DNA from 3 places in the Kocuria sp. KRD140 genome. Region 1 is predicted to be linked to each of the others. Evidence: riboswitches for the same ligand, from Rfam matches in the RefSeq annotation. Region 1 holds a riboswitch; each other region holds the start of a gene.
The links. Region 1 has a riboswitch for thiamine pyrophosphate ahead of J1M36_RS08185 (ECF transporter S component). Riboswitches for the same ligand answer to the same signal wherever they lie in the genome.
Positions count from the first base shown of each region.

Region 2: linked by a shared signal. The riboswitch ahead of J1M36_RS02245 (bifunctional hydroxymethylpyrimidine kinase/phosphomethylpyrimidine kinase) and the one ahead of J1M36_RS08185 (ECF transporter S component) in region 1 are both predicted to bind thiamine pyrophosphate.
Region 3: linked by a shared signal. The riboswitch ahead of J1M36_RS04760 (3-oxoacyl-ACP reductase) and the one ahead of J1M36_RS08185 (ECF transporter S component) in region 1 are both predicted to bind thiamine pyrophosphate.

Region 1 covers NZ_JABFAW010000007.1:391,273-397,109, reverse strand. Annotated here, with positions in the region: gene J1M36_RS08205 (Na+/H+ antiporter subunit E) at 1-604, shown strand, start outside; gene J1M36_RS08200 (monovalent cation/H+ antiporter complex subunit F) at 601-870, shown strand; gene mnhG (monovalent cation/H(+) antiporter subunit G) at 867-1,232, shown strand; gene J1M36_RS08190 (DUF4235 domain-containing protein) at 1,360-1,632, shown strand; TPP riboswitch at 1,751-1,857, shown strand; gene J1M36_RS08185 (ECF transporter S component) at 1,916-2,539, shown strand; gene J1M36_RS08180 (ABC transporter ATP-binding protein) at 2,536-4,302, shown strand; gene J1M36_RS08175 (energy-coupling factor transporter transmembrane protein EcfT) at 4,299-5,102, shown strand; gene J1M36_RS08170 (aminotransferase class IV) at 5,188-5,837, opposite strand, start outside.
Region 2 covers NZ_JABFAW010000002.1:3,050-8,886, reverse strand. Annotated here, with positions in the region: gene J1M36_RS02255 (vitamin K epoxide reductase family protein) at 1-58, opposite strand, end outside; gene J1M36_RS02250 (Rne/Rng family ribonuclease) at 519-3,836, shown strand; TPP riboswitch at 3,917-4,012, shown strand; gene J1M36_RS02245 (bifunctional hydroxymethylpyrimidine kinase/phosphomethylpyrimidine kinase) at 4,000-5,553, shown strand; gene rplU (50S ribosomal protein L21) at 5,791-5,837, shown strand, end outside.
Region 3 covers NZ_JABFAW010000004.1:121,036-126,872, reverse strand. Annotated here, with positions in the region: gene J1M36_RS04775 (exodeoxyribonuclease III) at 1-281, opposite strand, end outside; gene J1M36_RS04770 (phospholipase D-like domain-containing protein) at 697-1,956, shown strand; gene J1M36_RS04765 (LLM class flavin-dependent oxidoreductase) at 2,065-3,441, opposite strand; gene J1M36_RS04760 (3-oxoacyl-ACP reductase) at 3,443-4,207, opposite strand; TPP riboswitch at 4,253-4,384, opposite strand; gene nadE (ammonia-dependent NAD(+) synthetase) at 4,515-5,342, opposite strand; gene J1M36_RS04750 (enoyl-CoA hydratase) at 5,491-5,837, shown strand, end outside.

The DNA of each region.
Region 1 (5,837 bases):
GGCCGAGCTGCCCCTGATCCTGTGGCTCGTGGTCGTGTGGGGTGCCCTGTGGGGTGACTGGAGCGTGGGCAACCTGGTCTTCGGGCTGATCCTCGCGGTGTTCGTGACCCGCACGCTCACGCTGCCCCCGGTGCGGTTGTCCGGGCGGTTCAACGTCCTGCATTTCGCGCTGTTCGTGATCACGTTCATCTGGCAGGTGGCCCGGGCCAGCGTCCACGTGTTCGGTGTGGCGCTCATGCAGGGCCCCAAGGTGCACAACGCGGTGCTGCGGGTGAAGCTGCGGCAGAACAACGACCTGCTCATGACGGCCGTGGGTCACACCATGGCGCTGATCCCGGGCTCGCTCGTGGTGGAGGTGGATCGCGGCAACGGGATCCTGTACTTCCACGTGCTGGACGTCTCCACGCCGGAGGAGGCGGAGTCGTTCCGGGAGTCCGCGCTGAACATCGAGGCGGCGTGGATCAAGATCATGGGCTCCAAGGAGGACCTCGCGAAACTGGAGGCCTCGGGTGACGCGGGTGGCGCGGACGCCTCCGGCGCCGTCGCGTCGCCGACCACCAAGATGAACAAGGCCCTGGACGGCCTCAGGGAGGAGCGGCCATGACCATGTTCGACGTCGCCGTGTGGGTGTGCGGTGCGATTCTCACCGTGGCGGCCGCGGGCACGATCTACCGGCTGGCCAAGGGCCCGTCTCTGTTGGACCGGGTGATCGCCACGGACGTGCTGCTCGCGATCGTGGGTGCGGGTCTCGCCATCGAGATGGTGTACAACCACCACTCCAGCAACATCATCCTGCTCGTGATCATCTCCCTGGTGGGCTTCCTGGGCTCCGTGACGGTCGCGCGCAACGTGGGGTTGGAGCGATCATGAACTGGCACACCGTCCTGGACGTCATCGCGCTGCTGTGCCTCGTGGGGGGCTCCCTCATGTCCCTGGCCGCGGCGGTGGGTCTGGTGCGCTTCCCCGATCTGCTCTCGCGCATGCACGCCGGGACCAAGCCCCAGGTCCTGGGGTTGCTCCTGCTGCTCACGGCCGTGGCGATCGAGAGCGGCAATCCCGGCATGATCCCGCTGATGATCCTCGCGTGGCTGTTCCAGCTGCTCACGGTGCCCGTGTCCGCGCACATGGTGGGCCGCGCCGCCTACCGCTCCAAGCACCTGAACGAGAAGAACCTCGTGGAGGACGAGCTGCGCGAGGTCGTCGCGCGCGCCGGCGAGGAAGAATCTCGCTGAGGACGTAATTCTCGGTGGGGCCGGGTTCCTTCCGCCCCGTCGCGCCCGGCGCTTCGTATGCTGGGCAACGAGCACGACGTCGTCGGCCGCCCGGTGCCGCCGACACCCACAGGACAAGGAGAACCTCATGAACAAGGCAATGGACATTTTCGGCACGGTGGCGTCCCTGGGTGGTGTGGCCCTGGCCAACAAGGGTCTGTCCGCGGTGTGGAAGCAGGTCACGGGCAACGAGCCCCCCGCCAAGAACCCGGACCCGGACGAGGCCTGGACCGACATCATCATCTGGGCCGTGATCACCGGTGTCGTGGGCACCGTCATCAAGGTGGGGATCTCCCGCCAGGTGGCCAAGTTCGAGTCCAAGGACTCCGATCCCTCCCGCAGCTCCCAGAGCGAGATCTGAGCCGCGGGTCCCGCGCCACCCGTACGGGTGGGCCGGGGCCGCGTAGGACGCACGTACGACGGCGGGTGGCCGGGCACGCGAGATGCCCGGCCACCCGCCGTCGTGGTCTAGACTGGCGTCTCAACGACAGGGGAGCGCCACCGCGGCGCTGAGAGTGCGCGTGAGCGCAGACCCTCGAACCTGATCCGGCTCGTACCGGCGCTAGGGAGTCGAGTATCTCAAGGACCCGCTCGCAACGGCGGGTGGTGTTCTTCCCCTCCTGGGATCTTCAGGAGGATTCAGCATGACGCAGGTCGGTAACACCCCCACCCGTACACCGCGCGCAGGCGGCAACCGCAGCTCGTCGTGGCGGGTCGTGGACATCGTGGTCACCGCCGTGTTGGCCGCGGTGTGCGCCGTGATCTTCTGGATGTGGTCCAACCTCCTGTACCCGGCGGTCTCGGCGGGCACGGTGGCCTACCCGCCGTCCGCGGGCCTCATCGCGGGGGGCTGGCTCGTGGCGGGTACTCTGGGCGCCCTGATCATCCGCAAACCGGGCGCGGCCCTGTTCTGCGAGTTGCTCGCGGCCGTGATCGAGGGCTTCCTGGGTACGCATTTCGGGTGGCTCGTGGTGCTCTCCGGTCTGGTGCAGGGCCTCGGCGTGGAGGTCGTGTTCCTCCTGACCCGCTACCGCCGGTTCGGTCCCGTGACCGCGGCGATCGGCGGGGCGGTGTCCGGGCTGTTCCTGGGCGTGAGCGAGAACATCATGTACAACTTCGAGTGGGCCCTGGACCAGCAGGTCGTCTACGCGGCGCTGACCACGCTCTCCGGGGCCGTGATCGCCGGGCTGCTCATGTGGGCCGTGATGAAGGCCCTGCAGGCCACGGGTGTCCTCGGAGCACTGGCCTCCGGCGCCGTGCGCCGATGACCGCGGAACCGACCGTGCAGCTCACGGGCGCGCGGGTGGTCCTGGAGGGGTTCGGATGGCATCACCCCGGCCGCGAGACGCCCAGTCTGGTGGACCTGGACCTGATCATCGAGCCCGGCGAACGCGTCCTGCTTCTGGGCCCGTCCGGGGCCGGCAAGTCCACGCTCCTGCAGGCACTGGCCGGTGTGGACCAGGACCCTGACGGCCGTTCCGCATCGGGCGGGTTGAGCGTCGCGGGTGTCGACCCGCGCGACGCCCGCGGCACGGTGGGCTTCATGCACCAGGACCCCGAGACGCAGGTGGTCCTCTCGCGCGTGGGGGACGACGTCGCGTTCGGCCTCGAGAACCTCGCCGTCCCCCGCGAACGGATCTGGCCTCGCGTGCGGGAATCGCTCGCGCGCGTGGGCCTGGAGCTTCCTCTCGATCACCCCACCACGGCGCTGTCCGGGGGCCAGAAACAACGTCTCGCGCTCGCCGGGACCCTGGCCATGCGCCCGCGGTTGCTGTTGCTGGACGAACCCACGGCGAGCGTGGACCACGAGGGGGCGCAGCAGTTGTGCCGCGCCGTGGCCGATGCGGTGCGTGAGGACGGGACGACCCTCGTGGTCGTGGAGCACAGGGTGGCCCTGTGGGAACCGGTCGTGGACCGCGTGATCGTGCTGGGCGACGACGGTCGGGTGGCCTTCGACGGCCCCGCGCAGCAGACCCTGCAGGACGCCCGGGAGCTGTTGCAGCACCAGGGGACGTGGGTCCCCGGCTGGGTACCGCGCACTCGCACTCCTGTGCATGCCTTGAAGGGCATGGATCCCGCGGCACGGCGGACAACCTCCTCCACGGAGCCACACGGCAACACGCCACTCGCGGCGTGTTCGGAGAATGCGCGGGCCGCGTCGTCCATGAGAGCTCCGGATGTCGCGGAGTCTGCGCAGGATACGGGTGGTTCCCCCACCGTGTCCGTCGCCATCGCACGGGGCACCACCTTGTTGAGCGCGCGCGACCTCGCCGTGTCCCGGAGCCAACCGGGCCGGCGAGCGCTCGCGCGGCGGCGTCGTCGGGCGCTCACCGCGTGGCGGCGTGGGGAGACGTACCCGGAACCGGATGTGCGCCCGGGGGCCGCGCCGGCGGCGGAGAACATCACCGTGGACGTCCGCGCGGGGCACGCGCTGGCCGTCACGGGCGTCAACGGCGCGGGGAAGTCCACCCTCGCGCTGACCCTCGCCGGACTGCTGCTGCCCGTGCGCGGTACCGTGCGGGCCACGGCCGCCCTCGCGACCGACGCGCCCGCCGATCCCTCCCTGTGGGACGGCGCGGAACTGGTCTCCCGCGTGGGCACCGTGTTCCAGCACCCCGAGCACCAGTTCCTGCGGCCCACGGTGCGCGAGGAACTCGCGTTCGGTCCCCGACAACGACGACGCCGCGCGGGCCGACGCGATGCGCGCGTCACCGACGCGATGGCGGACGCGGACGGCGCCCGGGTGGCCGAGCTGCTGCGACGGCTGCGCCTCGAGGAGCTTGCCGAGGCCAACCCGTTCACCCTGTCCGGCGGGCAGAAGCGGCGACTGTCCGTGGGCACGGTCCTGGCGGCGTCCCCGCGCGTGCTGATCCTGGACGAACCCACGTTCGGTCAGGACGCCCGGACCTGGAAGGAGCTCGTGGACCTGTTGGTCGAGGAGCTGGACGGGGGAACGGCCGTGGTGGTCGTGACCCACGACCGGGATCTGGTCGCGGCCCTGGGCGCGCACGAGCTGAGGCTCGGCTCATGAGCACGGTCGCGAGCGTGCTGCCCACCGTGGCCCGCACGGGATTGCTCGCCCGGACGAATGCCGTGGTGAAACTGCTCGGGGCTCTCGTGATCACGGCGGTGCTCGTGGTCAGCGCGGACCCCGTGACGAGCGGCGTGGCACTCGGGGGACAGCTGATCCTGCTCGCCGCCGCCGGGATCGGTCCTTGGCGGTTGCTCACGACCCTGTGGCCGATCGTGGTGGCCGCATTGATCAGCGGGTGGGGGACCGCGGTGCTCTCACCCGAGGGCGGTCCCGTCCTGCTGCACCTGGGCTGGATCACGATCACCACGGGATCCCTCGCGGCCGGTGGCGCGATCGCACTGCGTGGGCTCGCGATCGCCCTGCCCGGGATCACCGTGCTGCTCACGACCGACCCCACGGACCTCGCGGACGGTCTCGCCCAAACCCTCAAGCTGCCGGCGCGCTTCGTGCTCGCGGCGCTCGCAGCCCTGCGGCTCGTGGAGGTCATGGTCACCGAGTGGGGTGTGCTCGCGGCGGCCCGGCGCGCCCGCGGTGCGGGGGGAGCGCGGGGCCCGTGGGCCGCTCTCACCGAGTTCGCCGGTCTCGCGTTCACGTTGCTCGTGCAGTCCTTGCGCCGGGCCACGCGCCTGGCCATGACCATGGAGGCGCGCGGTTTCGGGGCGGGTCCGCGCACATGGGCGCGCGTGCCCCGTTTCGGCCGCGTGGACGTGGTCGTGGGGTGTGCCACCGTGCTCATCGCGGTCGCCGCGGTGACGCTGTCCCTGCTCACGGGGGCGCACCGCTTCATCTGGCAGTGATGCGCCGAAGGTGACGGGGGAGCACTCGCGCCCGGGCATGTCGAGACGGGACGGGCGGTGCGGGCGGCGACCAGCCGTGACGCGCTCAGCGCCCCGGGCGGCCCAGCAGGAAGTCCGTAAGGGCCCGGGTGAGCTGCGGGTCCGAGGCCACGGGCCGCCCGTCCACACTCGTCACGGGAACCGCGAGCCGCACGGAGGACGTGAGCCACACGGCGCTCGCCCCAAACAGGTCCTCGGGGTACAGCGGTCCGTAGTCCACGGCCCAGCCGCGCTCGCGGGCGGCGTCGAAGATCCGCGCCTGCGACGTCCCCGGCAGCACCCCGCGGGACGGTTCGGGCGTGAGCAGGGTGGGCGCAGCGCCGTCGTCGAGCCGGGCGCAGACCACCGAGGACGTGGCGCCCTCCAGGATCCGGTGGTCCGTGGAGGACATGAACACGGCGTCCTGGGCACCGTGGGCGTGCGCATACCGCACGGCGGCCATGTTGACCGCGTAGGACAGGGTCTTGACCCCAGGGAGCAGCCACGGCAACCCGGTGTTCTCCGCGGGGTCGTGGCCGCGTTCGAGCAACACCACGGACACCCCCGTGCGCCGGGCGGCGAACGTCCGCTCGGGGACGGGCGAGACCGTGAGCCACGCCCACGGCTGGTCACCGGGGACACCGCGGCTGATGCTCAACTTGACCGTGTGCTCCGCCCCGAGATTGACCGAGGGGTCCCGGGAGCCGGGACCGGCCG
Region 2 (5,837 bases), on a different contig from region 1:
CCGGAGTCGTCTCGCGTGCCCGGTCGGTCAGGGGAGTGGTCGCGGAAGTTGGGCTCACGCGCTCGATCGTAGACCACGCGCATGACGACCCGCCGGGCGCGGGCCGCCCGTGGCGGCGGGTGACGCCGGCACACACCCCGTACACGCGCTGTGGTCCGGCCGGTGGAATGTGGTACGGACCACCCGGAATGCGCCCCGGCCCGGGGTGACTGTGAGATACTGCCAATGGTCGGGCCTCAGCCGCACGTGAGGAACCGGCCCGGCAGGAACACCGATCTCCCTCGGTACGGACCCGCGCTCTCACAGGATCGAGCGCGTCCGGAGCGGGGCAAGTTCGCGGTCCCCACGGACCCAGCGACTCGGGCATCCGCCGGCTCGCGGACAGTGCGCGTGACATACGCCGCGCCCGCGAGTACGACTTTGACTTCCGGCGGCCGCGTGGCAAACACCGGCTCGACCGACCGAGCACACCTCGGGCCCGGGTGCGGGCGGTGTCCCGAGCAGGAGCACAACTTCACATGGAACCTGAGAAGGACAACGCGGAACAGTCACCCCTCGAGACTGCCGCCACCACCCCCGTCGAGGACAGCACCACCACCGACCCCGCCGTCACGCCTGATGCACCGGCCGACGACGCCGCCGTTCCCCATTCCGAGCCCGACGCCGCCGTGCCCGCCGACACCGCTACCGGGCAACCCGCGACGACCGACGCTCCCGCCGAGGATCCGGGGACGTCCGATTCCGCGGCCACCGCTTCCGACGATGCTGGCGTTGCGCACACGCCCGCGCGCGAGATCCCAGTGGCCGAGATCCCCGAGGCCGAGCAGCCCGCGGAGAGTAGCGAGGACGAGATCGCGCTCGATGTCGAGGACGCAGCCGGTGACGCCGCTGAGCGCGCCCGCGAGACGGATGAGCAGGCCGCTCAGCGCACCGACGGGCTCGAGCAGACGACGCAGGCCGGCGAAGGAACCGGCTCGGCCGAGGCGAGCGACGAGCAGACCGACACTTCGGAACAGACGGACGCGCAGCCTGTACAGGCCGAGGAGTCCGCGAACGACCAGCCCAGCACCCAGGAGAACTTCGGGGCCTTCGGTCCCGGCGCCTCCCTCATGTTTCATGCCCCGGACCCGGACGAGATCCGCCGTGCCGCCGAGGAGCAGGCTGCCCGACTGCGCGAGGCCGCCAAGGAACGCGACGCCCAGCGCGAGGCCGAGCGGGCCGCGCGCAAGGACGTGGACAGCGAGGACGACAAGTCCGGCGAGGTCACGAGCAAACGGCGTCGCCGGCGACGTCGCGGTGACGAGGACATGGAACTCGTGGACGAGTCCGACGGCTCGGTGACCCGGGTCCGCGCCCCGCGCGGTGCCGGTGAGGGCACGGGCAGCGACGAGGTGACCGGGGTCAAGGGCTCCACGCGGCTCGAGGCCAAGCGTCAGCGTCGTCGTGAGTCCCGGCAGTTCGGCCGCCGCCGCCACGTGATCACCGAGGCCGAGTTCCTGGCCCGGCGCGAATCCGTGGAGCGCAAGATGCTCGTGCGGCAGAAGGACGACCGGATCCAGATCGGTGTGCTCGAGGACGGGATCCTTGCCGAGCACTTCGTCTCGCACACCCAGCAGGACTCGCTGATCGGCAACGTGTACGTGGGCAAGGTGCAGAACGTGCTGCCGTCCATGGAGGCCGCCTTCGTGGACATCGGCCGCGGCCGCAACGCCGTGCTCTACGCCGGTGAGGTGGACTGGGACGCCGCCGAGCTGGGCAGCAAGCCCCGCAAGATCGAGAACGCCCTGAAGTCCGGGGACACCGTGCTCGTGCAGGTCACCAAGGACCCCGTGGGGCACAAAGGTGCTCGGCTCACGAGCCAGGTGTCCCTGCCCGGTCGCTACCTCGTCTACGTCCCGGGCGGTTCCATGACGGGGATCTCCCGCAAGCTCCCGGACGTGGAGCGCCAGCGGTTGAAGAAGATCCTCAAGGACCGGTTGCCGGAGGGTGCGGGCGTGATCGTGCGCACTGCGGCGGAGGGTGCCTCCGAGACCGAGCTGACCAACGACATCAATCGGCTGCGCTCGCAGTGGGAGCAGATCCAGGACAAGGCCAAGTCCACCAAGACGCTGGCCCCGGAGATGCTGTACGCGGAACCGGACCTGACCATCAAGACCGTGCGGGACGTCTTCAACGAGGATTTCACCGCCATGGTGGTCCAGGGCGAGCAGGCGTGGGACAACATCGAGGCTTACGTGACCTACGTGGCGCCCGACCTGCTGGACCGCCTCGAGCGCTGGACCGGCGATGACGACCTCTTCGAGCACATGCGCGTGGAGGAGCAGATCCAGAAGGCCCTCGAGCGCAAGGTCTTTCTGCCCTCCGGCGGATCGCTCGTGATCGACCGCACCGAGGCCATGACCGTGGTGGACGTCAACACCGGCAAGTTCACCGGCTCCGGGGGCAACCTCGAGGAGACCGTGACCAAGAACAACCTCGAGGCCGCCGAGGAGATCGTGCGGCAACTGCGGTTGCGGGATATCGGCGGGATCATCGTGGTGGACTTCATCGACATGGTTCTGGAGTCCAACCGCGATCTCGTACTGCGCCGGCTCGTGGAGTGCCTGGGCCGGGACCGCACGAAGCACCAGGTGGCCGAGGTGACCTCCCTGGGTCTCGTGCAGATGACGCGCAAGCGCATGGGTACGGGGTTGCTCGAGGTCTTCTCCGAGCCGTGCGAGGAATGCGCGGGCCGCGGCGTCGTGGTCCACGACCACCCCTTGAAGGGCCGCTCCGGCGCGGCTCCCTCCGACCAGCGCGGCACTCGACACGAGCGTAAGCGTTCGCGCAACAAGCAGCACAACGGTGCGCAGGACAAGCCCAGGAACGGCAACCAGCACCACGGTTCGGACGAGCCGGACCAGGCGCGCGTGGAGGCCACCCGCACGGCGTTCGCGAACATCGCCGCGGCCTCCTCCCACGACGAGTCCGGCGACGCCGCACGGAATGCTTCCCAGGGCACCGCACCGCAGTCCGGGGGCGGGCAGGCCGAGGACACCGGTTCCCAGGAGCAGCAGACCTCCCGCGGTCAGCAGGGCGGGGAGCACGCGTCCGAGAACTCCCACGGGGAGTCCGAGGGCGGGCGCCGTCGCCGCAAGCGCCGCGGCAAGCGCAGCCGCGGTCGCGGTCAGCAGGGCGAGGACAACGCCGTGCAGAACGACGGTTCCGGCCGGGACGGTTCCGGGAACGACTCGCGCGGGGATTCCCGGTCCGAGGACCGTTCCGGTGGGGACTCGTCCGCGAGCCTCACGATCCACGGCGAGGTCATCGAACTGCCCCACGGGCAGTCTGAGCAGCGGGGGAGCGAGGGCACCCAGGAGGCCCTGTCCCTGGATTCGCTGAGCGCCGCGTTCACGGATGCGGGCGAGGACGAAACCTCGACCGAGGGTGCCGTTCAGGATGCGGACGCCGCGCCCCAGCCGCGAGAGGCCGTGTCGAAGCGGTCGGCCGCCGGACACGCGCCGTCGAACTCCGGGACTGCGCAATCCAGTGCAGGGCAGACGAGTGCCGCGCAGCAGCAGAGTTCCGGGGCGGCGTCGTCCGCCGGCGGGAACCGGCCGGCGGAGGCGCCGGCGGCTCCGGCCCGACGGCGTCGTGGGTCGCGGCGTGCCGTGGCGCCGGCGGCCGCGCCCGGAACCGCGAGGGTGGAGACCCACGAGTACACGCAGGAACGGCAGGTCAGCCGTTTCACCGCGGAGGCCGGGGCCGCGACCCCCGCGGCGTCCGGTGACCAGCCCACCATCGTGGGTGTGGGCATCAAGGCTCAGGACATCACGATGACCGGCAAGCAGGACTGAGTGACCGGCGGCTGGATCCGTCGCCATGCGAGCACCGCAGGGGCACCCGGGATTCCGGGTGCCCCTGTGGCATGATCGGGGACACACACACGGGGTGCTGCGCACTGCGGCTGAGAACACACCCGTCGAACCTGATCTAGCTCGTACTAGCGAAGGGATTGTCGTGGACACCACGCCTTCTACCGCCATACCCCGCGTCCTCTCTATTGCCGGAACCGATCCCACGGGCGGGGCGGGTCACGCCGCGGACCTGAAATCCATCGCCGCACTGGGCGGGTACGGGCTGAGTGTGATCACCGCAGTGGTCGCCCAGAACACCCGGGGCGTCGTGAGCGTGCACACCCCACCCGTCCAGGTCCTGCGGGACCAGCTGGACGCGGTCGCCGGGGACGTCACCCTGGACGCGATCAAGGTGGGGATGCTCGGCTCCGTGGAGGTCATCGACACGGTCCGGGACTGGCTCATGGTGGGGCGCGCACCCGTGGTCGTGATCGACCCCGTCATGGTCGCCACGGCCGGTGGGCGATTGCTGCGTCCGGACGCCGAACGGGCCCTACGGGAGCTGCTGCCCCACGCGAATCTGATCACCCCCAACCTCCCGGAACTCGCGGTGCTGGCCGAGCGCCCCGTGGCCGCGACCTGGGACGAGGCGCTCGAGCAGGGACGCGCGGTCGCGGCGGCGTTCCATACCCGGGTCCTCGTGAAGGGTGGCCACTTGGCCGGGGACACGACCCCGGACGCCCTGTTGCTCCCCGGTCAGGACGAACCCGCCGCGTTGTTCGAGGGTCGCAGGGTGCACACGCGTAACACCCACGGCACCGGGTGCTCGCTGTCCTCCGCGGTGGCCACGGTCGTGGCGCGGACCGGGGACTGGCCCGAGGCGATCCGCACGGCCCGCACATGGTTGCGCGGTGCACTGCGCGGCGCGGACGAGTTGCACGTGGGTCACGGCAACGGTCCCGTGCACCACATGCACCACGTCCAGCACCTCGTCACGGATCCGGCGTTCGTGATGACGGCCGCCGCGGAATCCGAGGGCCCCCGGTTCACCGATGAACTGTGGGAGGAGAGCGCCCCGGTGCGTGAACGCATTGCCGCCCTGGCGTTCATCCGGGGCCTCGGGGACGGCACCCTGGACCCGGGCGAGTTCGAGCTGTACCTGGACCAGGACATGCAATATCTGCAGTACTACTCCCGGGCGCTGGCCCTGCTCGCGGCCTCCGCCCCGGACGAGCGTTCGCGCGAACACTTCGCCGCGGCGTCGGCCTCCGTGGTCTCGGTCGAGTCCGCGCTGCATCGAGCCCGGCTCGGGGACCGGGAGCCCATGCCGCCGAGTGACGTCACGAGCAGTTACGCGGACTTCCTGCTGGCGCGCACGGGTCAGGACGGCTTCGCGGTGGGCTCCGCCGCGATCCTGCCGTGCTACTGGCTCTACGCCCACGTGGGTGCGGAGCTCACCCGTCGTGCCCGCGTCGCGGGACCGCAGCACCCGTTCGCCGACTGGCTCAGCACGTACGACGATCCGGACTTCCAGACCGCGACCGAGTCGGTGCGCGAGATCGTGGACCGGGAGGCCGCCCACGCGGACCCGGCCACCCGGGAGCACATGCGCCGCGCGTTCCACCGGGCGTGCGCGCTCGAGCTGGCCTTCTTCGCGCAGACGACCCCGGCGACGTCGCCGGAGGGCGAGCGGCGCGCCGCGGCGCAACTGGCATGACTTCGGGTGATCGGGTAGGCTGGGGTGTCGGTGCCGAGCGCCGGTGTGTGTCATATCCAGTTCACGCACCAGGTTGCGGCACACTCGGGCGAACATCCTGAATCGATGCGATAGCCACGCGGAGAATGCGGTCGGTCATGGATCACCGCGGCGTGATGTCTCGACATTCGCAGTCCTCCAGGAGTACGCCCGACCCACACACGTAGTCCATAGATGTCGAGAGAAGTGAGTTCCCAAGTGGTGTACGCGATTGTCCGCGCAGGCGGCCGCCAGGAGAAGGTTTC
Region 3 (5,837 bases), on a different contig from region 1:
GCGGGTTCCTGGCCGGGTTTGCCGAACGTGGGCTGACCGGGGAACGTGCGCTCCACGTCCTTGAGCCCCACGCGGGACGCGATGGCGACGCCGTTCCACTGATTCACGCCGAAATGCGCCACTTCGTAGCCCGCGAACTCGAACAGCTCCCATGGGAAGTTCTCGTCCTTGGCCTTGGTCTCCTGGATGGCCAGGACATCCACGTCCGAGCGGTCGAGCCACGCCTCGATGCGGTCGGCGCGGGCGCGGATGGAGTTCACGTTCCACGTGGCGATTCTCATGGGGTCCACCGTAGCGAGCCGCGGCCCACGCTGGGAAACCGCGGGCGGACGACGGACCGGGTTCTCGTACGAGGGACCGAGCGGATCGGTTCCGACGGTGTTGTCGCAGGCCTGCGGGGCAGCGGACTCCACGGCTTCGCCGGCCTGGTCCTGCGCCTCGTTCGCGTCCTGGCTGGCCTCGCTCGCGGTGACGTCCGGGGCCACGGATGCGGCGGCGCCCGGGTTCTGTGTGGCGGCGTCGCCCACGAGGTCGTCCTTCCACGAGGGCTTATGGGACGGGGTGGATTACCATTCGGCGGATTCCCGCCGCGTAACACCTCAGTGCCCCTGGTCGCGGGACGGGCGGTGTGAATTCCCAGGGCCGGTCCGGTCATGATCCGGGACGCGCCATGTGACGCCGCAGTAGTGTGAAGTCATGGACGCAAGGCGGGCGCTAGCCGAGATCAGAGAACGCCGTATCCTCCTGAAAGCGGCCGGTGCGGGTGCTGGTGCCCTGCTGGGGGCGCAGGCCGTGGTGATCGCCTCGCTCGCCGGGCTCGACTGGTGGAAGCATCACGGGCGTCAGCAGCGTGACGCCCCGCACCCCGGGACGTTCAACGCGCACGTGCAGGACTCGGACATCACCATCTACACGTCGGGTGAGGCGGTGTACCAGGACATGCTCGATGCCATCGACAACGCCCAGCACTCCATCCACATGGAGACGTTCATCTGGAAGAACGACGAGACGGGTCAGCGCTTCCTGGACGCGTTCAACCGGGCCGCGGATCGGGGCGTGGAGGTGTTCATCATCTACGACGGGTTCGCGAACCTCGTGATCCCGTCCTCCTTCTACGACTTCTCGGACCGGGTCCACGTGTACCGGATGCCGGTGGTGCGCCGCCCGTTCTGGAAAGGGCCCCTGCGGTTCTCGGGCTTCAACCATTCCAAGATCCTGGTGGTGGACGACAACATCGGTTTCGTGGGGGGCTACAACTTCGGTTCTCTCTATTCCCGGCAATGGCGGGACACGCATATCCGGGAGATCGGGCCTGCGGTATGGGGGTTACGCAGCTCCATCGCGAGCGTGTGGAACGAGGACCGGGACCCGGAACACGCCATCGACTGGGTGGCGCCCAAGAATTGGGACCCGGAGGTGCGGGTCTCCGCGAACCTGCCCATCCAGCTCGTGTACCCCATCCGCGAGATGTACATGAACGCGATCAACAGGGCGCAGCACCACATCTGGGTGAACACGCCCTACTTCATCCCCGACCAGCAGATCCTGGACTGCCTCCTGGACGCGGCAGCTCGCGGGGTGGATGTGCGGATCATGGTCCCCAAGGACTCCAACCACATCCTGGCGGACTGGGTGTCCCGCGGGTTCTACGGCCAGTTGTTGGAGGGTGGGGTCACCATCTTGCTGTACGCCGCCTGCATGATCCACGCCAAGACCGCCACGGTCGACGGCGAGTGGTCCACCGTGGGCACCGCCAACATCGACCGGCTCTCCCTCTCGTTCAACTACGAGACCAACGTGGAGATCGTGGACCCGGATTTCGCGGCCGAGATGGAGAAGGTCTTCCTCGCCGACTACGAGCACTGTGAGGAGCTGTCCTCGCCCCAATGGCGCGATCGCCACCCCATGGCCCGGGTCGCCGAGACGATCCTGGTACCGCTGCGCCCGTTCCTCTGACCGGACCCTCCCGATCGGCGACGACGCCGCTGACGCCACCGACGATGCCGCCCCGCCCACCGTGCGGGGCGGCGTCGTCGTCCTGTGGCGGGGTTGCGCAGCGGGGCCTCAACCCCGCGTGAGGTGACCCCTCAGCGTGGTGGCGGTGTACGCGGTGCGGAACAGGCCGCGGCGCTGGAGTTCGGGGACCACGAGGTCCACGAAGTCGTCCAGGGAGTCCGGCTGGACGGGCGGCATGAGGTTGAAGCCGTCCGCGCCGGCGTTGTCGAACCATTCCTGCATTCGATCCGCGATGGACTCCGGGGTGCCCACCATCGTGCAGTGACCCCCGCCGGCGGCGAGGCGGCCGAGCAACTGGCGGACCGTGGGGCGCTCGGCCTCGATGATCCGCAGGATGGTGCCGTAGCGGCCCTGCGGACCGGTGAACTCCTCCAGGGGCGGCAGCGTGGGCACGGGCGCATCTAGGTCCCACTGCGCGCAGTCCTGCTCCACGAACGTGGAGAGCTGTGCGAGCGACTGCTCCACAGGGAGTAAACGGTCCACGCTGGCCTGCTTCTCGAGGGCCTCTTCGTGCGTGCGGCCCACGTACGTGACCAGACCGGGCATCACGATCACGGAACCGGGATCACGCCCGGCGCGGGCCACTTCGGCCTTCACCGCCGCGTAGTACTCCTGCGCGGCGGGCAGGTCGTAGGCCACGGCGTAGATCCCCTCTGCAAAGTCGGCCGCGAGTGCCTTGCCGGGCCCGGAGGCACCCGCTTGGAAGAGGACCGGTTCCCCCTGGGGGGAGGGCGGAACCGTGAGGGGTCCATCCACCAGGAAGTGGCGGCCCTCGTGGTGCAGACGGTGCAGCTTGGAGGGCTCAGCCCACCGGCCCTCCGGGTCTGCGGTGACGGCGTCCTCGTCCCAGCTGGCCCACAGGGCGCGGGCCACCTCCACGAACTCGCGGGCGCGCTCGTAGCGCTCATCCTTGGTCGGCATGGCCCGGTAGCCGTGGTTGCGGGCCTCGGAGTCCCACATGGAGGTCACCACGTTCCACCCCGCTCGCCCGCCCGAGATGTGGTCCAAGGACGCGAGCATCCTGGCCGCGTGGAACGGGGTGAAGAACGTGGTGGACACCGTGCACACCAGGCCGACGCGCTCGGTGGCCCGCGCCATCGCGGACAGCGCTGTCAGGGGTTCCAGGCTCCAGCGGGGTCCGCCGGAGACGTCACCCACGCTGTGCCCGTCCGCGAAGAACACCGCGTCGAACAGACCGCGTTCGGCAGTCCGCGCGAGCTCCTCGTAGTAGGCGATGTCCGTGAGGCGGTGCACCGGGGAGCCCGGCGCGCGCCACGCGGCCTGGTGGTGGCCGGCCCCGTAGAGGAAGGCGTTGAGGTGCAGCGTCCGGGCGGGTGTCCCGGGCGGCTGGTTCACCTGGGTGGGACGGGTGGACGCCGCAGGGGCGGCGGACGGGGTCCGCGCGGTGTCGTGCGGGGCGGCCATGTCAGTCCATCACCAGTCCACCGTCGACCACGAGGTTCTGCCCGGTGACGCCGCGGGACCAGTCGGAGGCGAAGAAGAGGGCGGTGTCCGCGAACTCCTCCGGGCTGGTGACCCGACCCAAGGGCGTACCGGCGGCAATGGCGTCGAAGACTTCGGCCGGGGTAGCGGCACTCGCGTCCGTGGTGCGTAGCAGGCCACCGGAGATCATGTTCACGGTGATGCCCAGGGCCCCCAGGTCCTTGGCCGCCGTGCGGGTGAGGGAGAGAAGGGCGGCCTTGGCTGCGGTGTAGTCGTGGTAGGGGACCACGGGGTTCTGGAAGAGATTGGTGCCGATGTTGATGATGCGCCCGTGTCCGGACCGGCGCATCCCCGGGACGACCGCCTGGATCACGTTGAGTCCGCCCACGACCGCGCCGGTGAACTGCTGGGAAAGATCCTCGGCGGCGAGGTTTTCGAGCGAGGGGCGGGCGTCCCCGTTGAAGCTGAAGTCCACCAGCGCGTTGTTCACGGCCACCGTGATGGGCGCACCGAAATGGTCCTGGGCGAGTGCCACCATCTGCTGCACCTGCCCGGCATCGGTCACGTCCGCCCGAACGGCAATGACCTTGTCCTCACCGAGTTCGCGCACCAGTGAGCGGGCGCGGTCCTCGCTCGTGTGGTAGTTCACGACCACCCGGGCGCCTTCGCGGGCGAAGGCTCGGCTGAGGTGTTCACCCAGACCCCGGGCTCCCCCGGTGATCAGGACGATGGTGGTGTCGATCCGCATGCTCACTCCTGTGGCTCACGGCGAAGAACGCGGTGCGCCACCCGTGCGGTGCCACCGTGACATCCCTTCGCCAGTACTAACTGGACAGGTTCGACGGGTGTCATCTCAGCCATTGCATCCAGGGCTCCCCGGCCCGGTGGGTCGTGGGAACGTGCAGCGGCACCCCGTGTCACTGGGCCCAGTCTAAGCACAGGGGGGCCGGACCGGGGTCGCGCACGGCGCAGGCCGTCGGAGGGCATGGCCAATGCGGTTGTCCAGCGCAGTCAGGCCAGGGTCGTCCCCTTGGACATCGCGCGGACGGGGAGGATCAGCCCTCCCGCCACCACTCGTCCGCCGGGGTCACCGGGACCGTGCGCTTGTGGCGGGTGCGCAGGAACGTGCTTTCGATCTTGCGGGCCACCTCCTCGGGGACGTCCTTGCCCTCGAGGAAGTCGTCGATGTCGTCGTAGCGCAGGCCCAGCTCGTCCTCGTCCGTGCGCCCGGGGTTCTCGTCCAGGAGGTCCGCGGTGGGGACCTTGCCCACGAGTTGCTCGGAGGCCCCCAGGTACGCGAGCACCTGGCGGTTCTGCCGTTTGTTCAGCCCGCCCAGGGGCAGGACGTCCGCGCCGCCGTCGCCGAACTTGGTGAAGAACCCGGTGACCGATTCCGCCGCGTGATCCGTGCCGATCACCAGCAGGTTGTGGTCCCCGCCCACCGCGTACTGCGCCGTCATACGCACGCGGGCCTTGGTGTTACCGCGGGTGAAATCGGTGAGCTGCTCACCGGTCGCGGCACCGTAGGCGGACTCGAAACCGCGGACGGCCGGCGCGACGTCGTACGTGATGACCCGGTCCGGCTGAATGAATTCGAGCGCCGCCTGGGCGTCGGCCTCGTCGTGCTGGATCCCGTGAGGCAGCCGCATGGCCACGAACTCCGCCTCGATCTCGTCCTCGCGCAGTTTCTCGACCGCGAGCTGAGCCAGGCGCCCGGCCAAGGTGGAGTCCAAGCCGCCGCTGATCCCCAGGACGAATCCCGCGGTGTGCGTGGCCTTGAGGTAGTCGCTCAGGAAGTCGACGCGGCGTTGGGCCTCCCGCTCCGGATCGATCTGCGGAGAGACGCCGAGCTCGGCAACGATCTGTGCTTGCAATTCACGCATGCGTCCATGCTAGTGGCCGGTTCCCGCGGGGACAGGGGCCTACCGCCAGCCCGTCCCGTGGCCCGGAGGACGGAGGCCGGCGCTGGGCCCCGGTGCTGGACCCCCACGCTCGGACACGCCCCCGAGGGACCTATGAGATGCTGATCACATGAACGAGAACTCCTACGAGACCATTGAAGTCCGCCGCGAGGGACGCGTGGGTGTCATCACCCTGAACCGTCCCAAGGCACTGAACGCGCTGAACGAACAGACCATGCGGGACGTGGTGGCCGCCGCGACCGAGCTGGACCGTGACTCGGGGATCGGCGCGCTGATCCTCGCAGGTTCGGAGAAGGCCTTCGCGGCCGGTGCTGACATCAAGGAGATGTCCGGCAAGTCCGCGTCCGATATGTACCACGAGGACTTCTTCGCGGGGTGGGACGCTTTCGCCCGGCTGCGCACCCCCAAGATCGCCGCGGTGGCCGGTTACGCGCTCGGCGGTGGGTGCGAGCTCGC